DNA from 2 places in the Stenotrophomonas sp. NPDC077659 genome. Region 2 is predicted to be linked to the other one. Evidence: predicted binding sites of a transcription regulator. Region 2 holds the regulator's gene; the other holds the start of a gene.
What was found. Region 2 encodes FliA, which starts transcription of late flagellar genes. Its sites were predicted from a motif close to TAAAGTTTNNCNNNCNNNGGCCGATAA; they were not measured.

Region 1: ACQKDV_RS11425 (methyl-accepting chemotaxis protein) is a predicted target of FliA. The motif match lies at 1,753-1,779, and genes of this name have one in related genera.

The regions. Positions count from the first base shown of each region.
Region 1 is NZ_JBNNHG010000068.1:11,858-16,263, forward strand. It holds gene ACQKDV_RS11420 (hypothetical protein) at 223-435, opposite strand; gene ACQKDV_RS11425 (methyl-accepting chemotaxis protein) at 534-1,724, opposite strand; gene hflD (high frequency lysogenization protein HflD) at 1,852-2,466, opposite strand; gene mnmA (tRNA 2-thiouridine(34) synthase MnmA) at 2,463-3,605, opposite strand; gene ACQKDV_RS11440 (NUDIX hydrolase) at 3,602-4,063, opposite strand; gene ACQKDV_RS11445 (hypothetical protein) at 4,065-4,406, opposite strand, start outside.
Region 2 is NZ_JBNNHG010000001.1:92,174-96,579, reverse strand. It holds gene ACQKDV_RS00390 (chemotaxis protein CheA) at 1-776, opposite strand, end outside; gene ACQKDV_RS00385 (protein phosphatase CheZ) at 779-1,384, opposite strand; gene cheY (chemotaxis response regulator CheY) at 1,384-1,776, opposite strand; gene ACQKDV_RS00375 (RNA polymerase sigma factor FliA) at 1,833-2,576, opposite strand; partial or broken gene ACQKDV_RS00370 (MinD/ParA family ATP-binding protein) at 2,573-3,286, opposite strand; partial or broken gene ACQKDV_RS00365 (helix-turn-helix domain-containing protein) at 3,278-3,574, shown strand; gene dnaN (DNA polymerase III subunit beta) at 3,850-4,406, shown strand, end outside.

The DNA of each region.
Region 1 (4,406 bases), on a different contig from region 2:
CAGGCCCCACCGTCTACCGTGTGCCAGCCTGACGACATCAGGAATTGCTCAAAAGCCTGGCGGGCTTCGTCCAGATTGAACGCCATGTAGATGCCTGGGAAACAGAGCAGGAGCGGCAGTGTGTCCTGCTCCCGCTTCTCAGACCACGCAGTAAATCCTGAACCGCGCAGGTGCACACACGGGTGCAAATATCGCGGCAACCCATCCACGCACGGCGTGGATCTACAGCGAATCCCCATCCAGCCCGAGATCCCAGGCCATCCCCAGCAGCTCCCCCGCAGGCGCCGACGGGGCAGGGCGGGCATCGGCCAGCTGCCTCAGCTCCTCGATCTCCTCGCGTGCGACCACCTCCAGCTGCTGCAACTGCTCGCGCACGCTGGGGTTGCGCGGGCGCTCGTCGGGGTTGATCGGGGGCAGGGCGCGGATCAAGGTCATGGTGCGCGGGGCAGGGGCGTTCAGAGTCAGATTACAGGCAAAAGCCCCGGAATGACCGGGGCCTTGCGGGCTGCCGGAGCAGGCAGCGGACATCAGGATCAGAACAGTTCGACCGTGCCGGCGCCCATGTTCTGCTGGGCGACCGGCTTGTGCGGCGGGCGCTCCCATTCGCTGCGCAGCTCACGCAATCGGCTGCCGGTGCGCTGCAGGGCGGTAGCGATCTCTGCATCGAACACGCCGCCATTGCGGTGCAGCAGCTCCTGCAGAGCCACGGCCTCGCGGTTGATTGCGGTCAGGCGGTCCAGGTGGGTGTGTACGCCGCCCAGTGCCTGGGTGGCGATGTCCTCGAACTGCAGGGCGCGCACGGCTTCGGCCACGCTGCCATCGATCGCACGGGCGCACTCGGACACCTCGCGCATGCCGTCACCCAGCGAGGCATTGATCTGGGCTACGTTGTCCAGCATCGCCGCCGCTTCCTGTCGCGCTTCGCGGGAACGGTCCATATCGCGCGAGGCCATGTGCGAGACGGTTTCGCGCACCTTGGCGATGGCGTCCTTGGAGCTGTGGGCCAGCTTGCGGATCTGCTCGTTGAAGGTGGTCGAGCGCTCGGACAGGTTGCGCACTTCGTCGGCCACCACGGCAAAGCCGCGACCGGCTTCACCGGCACGCGCTGCTTCGATGGCCGCGTTCAGCGCCAGCAGATTGGTCTGGTCGGCAATCGACTTCACGTCTTCCAGCAGGGCAAAGATGCCGTCCAGGTGCTGGGCCATCTGGTCGATGTGCTGCACGGTGGTGCTGCTCTGGCCGCTCACCTGTTCCAGTGCTTCAACCAGTTGTTCCATGCGGTGGTTGGCATGCTGGGCGAAGCGGGCGACGTCGAGGCCGGCACTGCCTTCGTCACCGGCGCGGTCGACGATGCGCGACAGCGCCTGGCTCTGCTGGCGCGACTTGCGGTTCATCGCGTCGAAGCTGCCGCCCAGGCTGGAGACGGCCTGGCGGATCAGGTCACGGGCGCGTTCCACTTCGCCACGCGAACCATCGATTTCGTTGCCGACGAAGCTGCGCAGCTCGGTCAGCAGCTGGTCCTGCTCACGCAGAACACGGGCATGTTCCGGGGAACGCTGCGCCTGGGCGCGGGTGGTCCACCACGCAAAGCCGAGCCAGCTCAGCGTCATCGTGGTCAGGATCGCCCAGCGCAGGGCGGCCGGCCATTCAAAGCCGATGGCAAAGGGGAGCAGCAGAGTCAGGGCCAGGGGGGCGGCCAGACGGATGAAAATGCGTGAGTACATGGACGTTCTCGGGAGGTGCACGGAGGATGTATCGGCCGTACGCCCTTTCTCTTTAACGTCGATGTGCCTTCTGGAAGCGCCGGATTTCCGACGCGTCCGCCGGGCATGGCCCGGCGGGCACCGTGCCTCAGCCCAGCTGCCGGTCCACGGCTTCGGTCATCGCTTTGCGGCTGAGCAGGAAGTCCCAATAGCTGCCACCCAGCTGCCGCCACAGCACCGCCGCGCGCACGGCGGCCAGCAGCAGGGCGCGGATCTCGGCCACCACCCCGGCCTGACCGAGATAGTGTGGATTGCCCTGCACCATCACGCGCGGCTTGAGGTGGCTGATGGTGTCTGCATACAGGCCTCCCAGGCTCTCCAGCACGTCCGGATGGCCGCTGTCGCCCAGCTCGGCGGCCTGGCGGTGGGCGCGCTCGATGCCCGAGGCAACCTTGTTGACGGTGGCACCGTCCTGCACGAAGCGGCGCTCCAGTTGCAGCACCGACAGCGCCAGCTTGGGCAGGATCGGGTCCTGGCCCTGGTTGCGGAAATAGTTGTGCAGCAGGCGCAGGCCGGATTTCAACGCGTGGCGGTCACCGAAGACCTCCTGCGGGGAGGCGGCATCAATGCGGAACACACTGTCCACCGCGGTACGCACCGCTGCCGCGTCGGAATGGCCGGTATCGGCGATACGGCGCACCTGCTGCAGGGCCTGGGCAATGCCGGCCAGGGCCAGAACGCGGTCGTCGACAGTGAAACTCATGCAGCGATTACCTCAAAAGGAGAAGGGGTGGTGCGCAGGCGCTGTTCCAGCGGCGCATCGGTGGCGGCGATGACCGCGCCGCCCAGGCAGACATCGCCGTCATACAGCACCAGCGACTGGCCAGGGGTAACGGCGCGCTGCGGGCGGGCAAAGGTCACCAGCACGCTGCCATCGTCCAGCACCTCGACCGTACACGGCTCGTCAGGCTGCCGGTAGCGGGTCTGGGCGGTGCACTCGAAGCGCCGCGCCGGCGGTGTGCCGGCGATCCAGTGCGCGGCCTCCGAGCGCAGGCGGTCGGACAGCATCCACCTGCTGTCGCGGTCCTGGTCCACGTACAGCACATTGCTGGCCACGTCCTTGCCGACCACGTACCACGGCGCAGCGGGACGTCCACGCACGCCGCCAATGTTCAGGCCCTCGCGCTGGCCCAGGGTGAAATAGAACACCCCCGGATGCTCGGCGATGACACTGCCATCGGCCGGGTCGACGATCTGGCCGGGCTTGGCCGGCAGGTAGCGGCCGAGGAACTCGCGGAAGTCGCGCTCGCCGATGAAACAGATGCCGGTCGAATCCTTCTTGGCATGGGTCGGCAGGCCGACGTCACGCGCGATCCGGCGCAGGTCGCTCTTTTCCAGGTCGCCAATGGGGAACAGGGTCGCGGCCAACTGCTCCTGCCCCAGCTGGTGCAGGAAGTAGCTCTGGTCCTTGGCGCGGTCGGCACCGCGCAGCAGCAGCCACTGCGGGCCACGCTGGGCGATGCGGGCGTAGTGGCCGGTGGCGATGCGCTCGGCCCCCAGCTCGCGGGCGGCGTCCAGGAAGTGCTTGAACTTCACCTCGCGGTTGCACAGCACGTCCGGGTTGGGCGTGCGGCCGGCGGCATATTCGGCCAGGAAGTGCTCGAACACCCCCTGCCAGTACTCGCTGGAAAAATCGCGGAAATGGAACGGGATGCCGAGCAGGCCGCAGACGGCCACCGCGTCGCGGCGATCATCCTCGGCGCGGCAGTCGCCGCTGCCGTCGTCGGCCCAGTTCTGCATGAACAGGCCGGCCACGGATTCCCCCTGCTGCACCAGGCGCCAGGCGGCCACGGATGAATCCACGCCGCCGGACACGCCGACCATCACCCGTGGGCTGCTCATGCGACCTCCCGGACCAGCGAAAGCGGGTGGCGCTGGCCGGCCAGATAGTCGGCCACCACCTGCCAGACCAGCGGGCTGCGCAGGCGCGGCCCGGCCACCCGCAGCTCGGCCGGGTCCAGCCACAGGGCGCGGTCGATGCCGGCATCCAGCGGCTGGTCCGGATCGTGCGAGAGCGGGCGGGCGGCGTAGCAGAAGCGCAGGAACGCAGTGCCATCCGACGCGGTCCACTGGTAACAGCCGATGAAGGCGGTCAGCTCCACCGTCCAGCCGGTTTCCTCGCGGGTCTCGCGCAGGGCGGCGGCGGCCAGGCTTTCGCCCGGTTCCAGGTGCCCGGCGGGCTGGTTCAGCACCTGCCGGCCGTCGATGGTCTCTTCCACCAGCAGCACGCGGCCGCCGTCGACCACCACGGTGGCCACGGTGGCATGCGGTGCCCAGCGCGGGTCCTGCACAGCGTTCAACTCAGAGGTCGTCCTTCTTGGTCAGCTCCAGCTCCATCGCATCGGCGGTACGGATGGCGGCATCGATGGCGTCGCTGAGCTGGTCGGTAGTGGCATCGGCGTCGATCTTCACCACGAACATGGCGGTCTTGTCCTGCTTCACCCAGCCGCCCATCTTGGCGTCCTGGGAGTCTTCCAGCAGGCGGTTGGCCACCGCTTCGGGGAACTGCTTGGCCGTGGACACATAGCCCGGCGACCATATCTCGCGGATGTTGTGGCTGCCAAAGTCCTCCACGGCCGAACGCACATAGACCATCTGGGTGCGGTCGCCTTCCACGTCGAACACCATCTGGTAGTCGCCGTC
Region 2 (4,406 bases):
GTCTTGAGCCGGTTGCGTGAGAGCACCAGTTCGCCGATCAGGTTGACGATGGCATCCAGGCGCTTGGTGTCCACGCGCACGGTGTGTTCGGCCTCGGCCACCGGCTTGTTCGCGGCCGGCTTGGGCGCGGCGCGCGGGGTCGGCGCGGGCGGGGCGGTCGCCGGCACCACGGCCACCGGCTTCGAGCCCGGGGCCGCGCCGCCATGCAGCTGGTCGAGCAGGGCTTCGAACTCGTCTTCGCTGATCAGGCCATCGTCGGCCTTCTTCGGCGCAGCGACGGCGGTCGGCGCGTTGCCGCCGTGCAGCTGGTCGAGAAGGGCTTCGAATTCGTCGTCGGTGATCAGGTCGCTGCCCGTGGCGGCAGGCGCTGCGGCGGCGCTCGGTGCGGGCGCGGCCCCGCCGTGCACCTCGAACTGGGCAATCAGGTCCGGCGGCGCATAGCCCGGCTCAGTGCCGGACGACACCGCATCGAGCATCGACTGCAGGTAATCCAGCGATTGCTGGGCAGCATCGAAATGACCGGACTGCAGCACGGCCTGGCCGGCACGGGCCGCGCCCAGCGCTTCTTCGGCGGCGTGGCACAGCTCGACCATGGCGGTGATGCCGAGGAAACCCGCGCCGCCCTTCAGCGTGTGGTAACCACGGAAGACCGCGTTGAGCTGGTCATTGTCCTGCGGTGCCTGTTCCAGCGACACCAGCTGTTCGCCCAGGCGATCCAGGATTTCCTGGGCCTCGATGATGAAATCGGCAGTGATGTCGTCGGCAACAGCGCTCATGCTTACAGCCCCAGATCCGACAGGAGGTCGTCGGCGTCGTTCTGCGAGACCGCGTGGCGGTCCAGCCCCTTCAGTGCCGGCCCGGCCAGTTCCGGGTCGGTGCGATGCTGTTCCGGCGGCAGCCCAAGTGCGCCGAAGCCTTCGTGCACGCGGCGGACGATGCCGACCACGCGACGGATGATCTGGCCCGTCAGGTCCTGATAGCTCTGGGTCAGCGCGATCTCGGTCAGGTTGTGGCGGATGCGCTCCAGCTGCACGTCCTGGCCCGGCCGCAGGCCATCGGCGCGCAGCTGTTCGGTCAGGGCCCGGCATTCCTCGGCCAGGTCCAGGGTACGGTGGGTGGCCTGTTCGGTCATTGCCACCACGTGGTCCAGGCGCGCGCAGGCATCGTCCAGCTCGCCGGCCTCGTCGGGCACGGTGGGCAGCTCGCCGAGCGCCTGGCCCAGCTCGCGCGCCAGCCGCGAAAGGCCGCTCATCATCGGCTGGGTGCGCGCGGCCACCAGGCTGTCGATGCGCTGGCGCCAGGCGGTCTCGTCGCCTGACTCCAGGGCATCCAGGGCTTCCTGCAGGCGCAGGGCGAGGGCGCTTCTGTCGGCCGGGGTATCCATCAGGCGCTGGCCGCCAGGCGTTCGAAGATCTTGCCCAGCTTTTCTTCCAGGGTCTGGGCGGTGAACGGCTTGATGATGTAGCCGTTGACGCCGCTCTGGGCCGCTTCGATGATCTGCTCGCGCTTGGCTTCGGCGGTCACCATCAGCACCGGCAGGGTCTTCAGCTTGGCATCGGAACGGATGGCCTTGAGCAGCTCGATGCCGGTCATCACTGGCATGTTCCAGTCAGTGACGACGAAATCGAACGGCTGGCTCTGCAGCATCGACAGCGCGGCATGCCCGTCCTCGGCTTCGGCGGTATTGGTGAAGCCCAGATCGCCCAGCAGGTTCTTGACGATGCGACGCATGGTCGAGAAGTCGTCAACGATCAGGATGCGCATGTTCTTGTTCAAAGCAGAGTTCCTTTGGTGTTCATTCCGAGGGGCCGGGGGCAGCCGACTCGTTCATGTCATTCTTCAAGGCCCGCGTCGGCGGCCTCGAAGGTTTTCAGGCGGCCGCGCAGGCGCAGCACGGCCTGGCCGTGGATCTGGCAGACCCGCGATTCGCTCACGCCGAGCACCGCGCCGATCTCCTTCAGGTTCAGCTCCTGCTCGTAATAGAGCGAAAGCACCAGCTGTTCGCGCTCGGGCAGCAGGCCGATGGCCTTGCCCAGCTCGCGGCCGAATTCGCCACGTTCCAGCACCTGCTGCGGGGTTGGGCCACCCTGGGCCACGGTGTCCAGCTCGCCCTGGTCCTCGATGCGTGATTCCAGGCTCAGCACCTGCCCGCGCGAGGCGTCCTCCATCAGGCGCAGGTATTCGGGCAGGGGCATGTCCATGGCCGCAGCCACTTCGGTGGCGCTGGCGGCCCGTCCGCTGCTCTGCTCCAGGCGACGGATGGTGGCCGCAGCATCGCGGGCCCGGCGGTGCACCGAGCGCGGTACCCAGTCGCCACGCCGGATCTCATCGATCATCGAGCCACGGATGCGGATCGAAGCGTAGGTCTCGAACGAGGCCCCCTGGTCGGCGTCGTAGCTGCGCGAGGCTTCGATCAGGCCCATCATGCCGGCCTGGATCAGGTCGTCCACCTCCACGCTGGCCGGCAGGCGCGCGGCCAGGTGGTGGGCGATGCGCCGCACCAGGTCCGAGTGCTGGGTGATGACGTCGGTCGCGGTCGAGCGCTGGACTTCCTTGTACTGGGCTGCGCCTTTCATGCGGTCACCCCACGCTGCTTGAGGATGCGTTCGAGGAAGAATTCGACGCCGCCGCGCGGTTCGGTGGGCGCCTGCCAGCGGGCGGTGCGGCGGGCGATCTCGGTGATCGCCAGCGCGGCCGGGCTGGACGGGTAGGCTTTGACCACCGGCTGCTGGCGCTGCACCGACAGGCGCAGCCAGTCGTCCTGCGGCACGCAGCCGAGGTAGTTCAGCGAGACATCGGCGAGGAATTTCTCGCAGACCCGGCTCAGCTTTTCATACAGTACGCGGCCCTCGTTGGGGTCGCGCACCATGTTGGCCACCACCTGGATGCGGTCCACGCCGCGTTCGCGCGACAGTACCTTGATCAGCGCATAGGCGTCGGTGATCGAGGCCGGTTCATCGCAGACCACCACCACCGTGTCCTGTGCGGCTTGGCAGAAGGTCAGCACGCCATCGGTGATGCCGGCAGCGGTATCCACCACCATGATGTCCAGCTCGCGTTCCAGTTCGGAGAACACGTTGACCAGGCCGACATGCTCGGCCGGGGCCAGTTCGGCCATGTGCCGGCGGCCGGAGGCGGCCGGGACCACCAGCACGCCGTTGGGGCCCTCGATGATCACGTCTTCCAGGCTGCAGCGGCCGGCCACCAGGTCGGCCAGGGTGAAGGTGGGGTTCAGGCCGAGGATGACGTCGATGTTGGCCAGGCCCAGGTCGGCGTCCAGCAGCAGGCGATCAGCATTCCCAACATCCAGAAAACCGTTGCCGACTATTACGGGCTGCAGATCAAGGATCTGCTGTCCAAGCGCCGGACCCGCTCGCTGGCCCGCCCACGCCAGGTCGCCATGGCCCTGACCAAGGAACTGACCGAGCACAGCCTGCCTGAGATCGGCGATGCCTTTGCCGGTCGCGATCACACCACGGTGCTGCATGCCTGCCGCCAGATCCGCACCCTGATGGAGACCGACGGCAAGCTCCGCGAGGACTGGGACAAGCTGATCCGGAAGCTGAGCGAATGATGCACGGACGCTGATGAGGCGTCATCGCACAAAACGGTGCAGAATCCGGTAGCAAGCGCGGGATGAGTTGTGGATAAAATTGGCGTCGGCAAACGCGTCGAATTTATCCACAGCTTTCCCCACCCCCTGACGGACAGTAATGCAGAGGGTTTCGAGGCTGAAAACTCTTTACATTACAAATACTTAGCATTGTTTTCCAGCGATTCTGTCTCTACCAGCACCACCAAGCTTTTGATTTATTCCACATTTTTTAAAGCATAGGGGCACGGAACCACATGCGTTTCACACTGCAGCGCGAAGCCTTTCTCAAGCCGTTGGCACAGGTCGTCAACGTGGTCGAACGCCGCCAGACCCTTCCGGTTCTGGCCAATTTCCTGGTCCAGGTGCAGAACGGCCAGCTGTCGCTGACCGGTACCGACCTGGAAGTGGAGATGGTGTCGCGGATCGCGGTTGAAGACGCCCAGGACGGCGAAACCACCATTCCCGCCCGCAAGCTGTTCGAGATCATCCGCGCCCTGCCCGACGGCAGCCGGATTACCGTCTCGCAGACCGGTGACAAGATCACCGTGCAGGCAGGTCGCAGCCGCTTCACCCTTGCAACGCTGCCGTCCAACGACTTCCCGTCGGTGGACGAAGTGGAGGCCACCGAGCGCGTAGCCATCGGCGAAGCGACCTTGAAGGAGCTGATCGAACGCACCGCTTTCGCGATGGCCCAGCAGGACGTGCGCTACTACCTCAACGGTCTGCTGTTCGATCTGCGCGGTGATGCCCTGCGTACCGTCGCCACCGACGGCCACCGCCTGGCCCTTTGTGAAACCGACCTGGCCAAGCC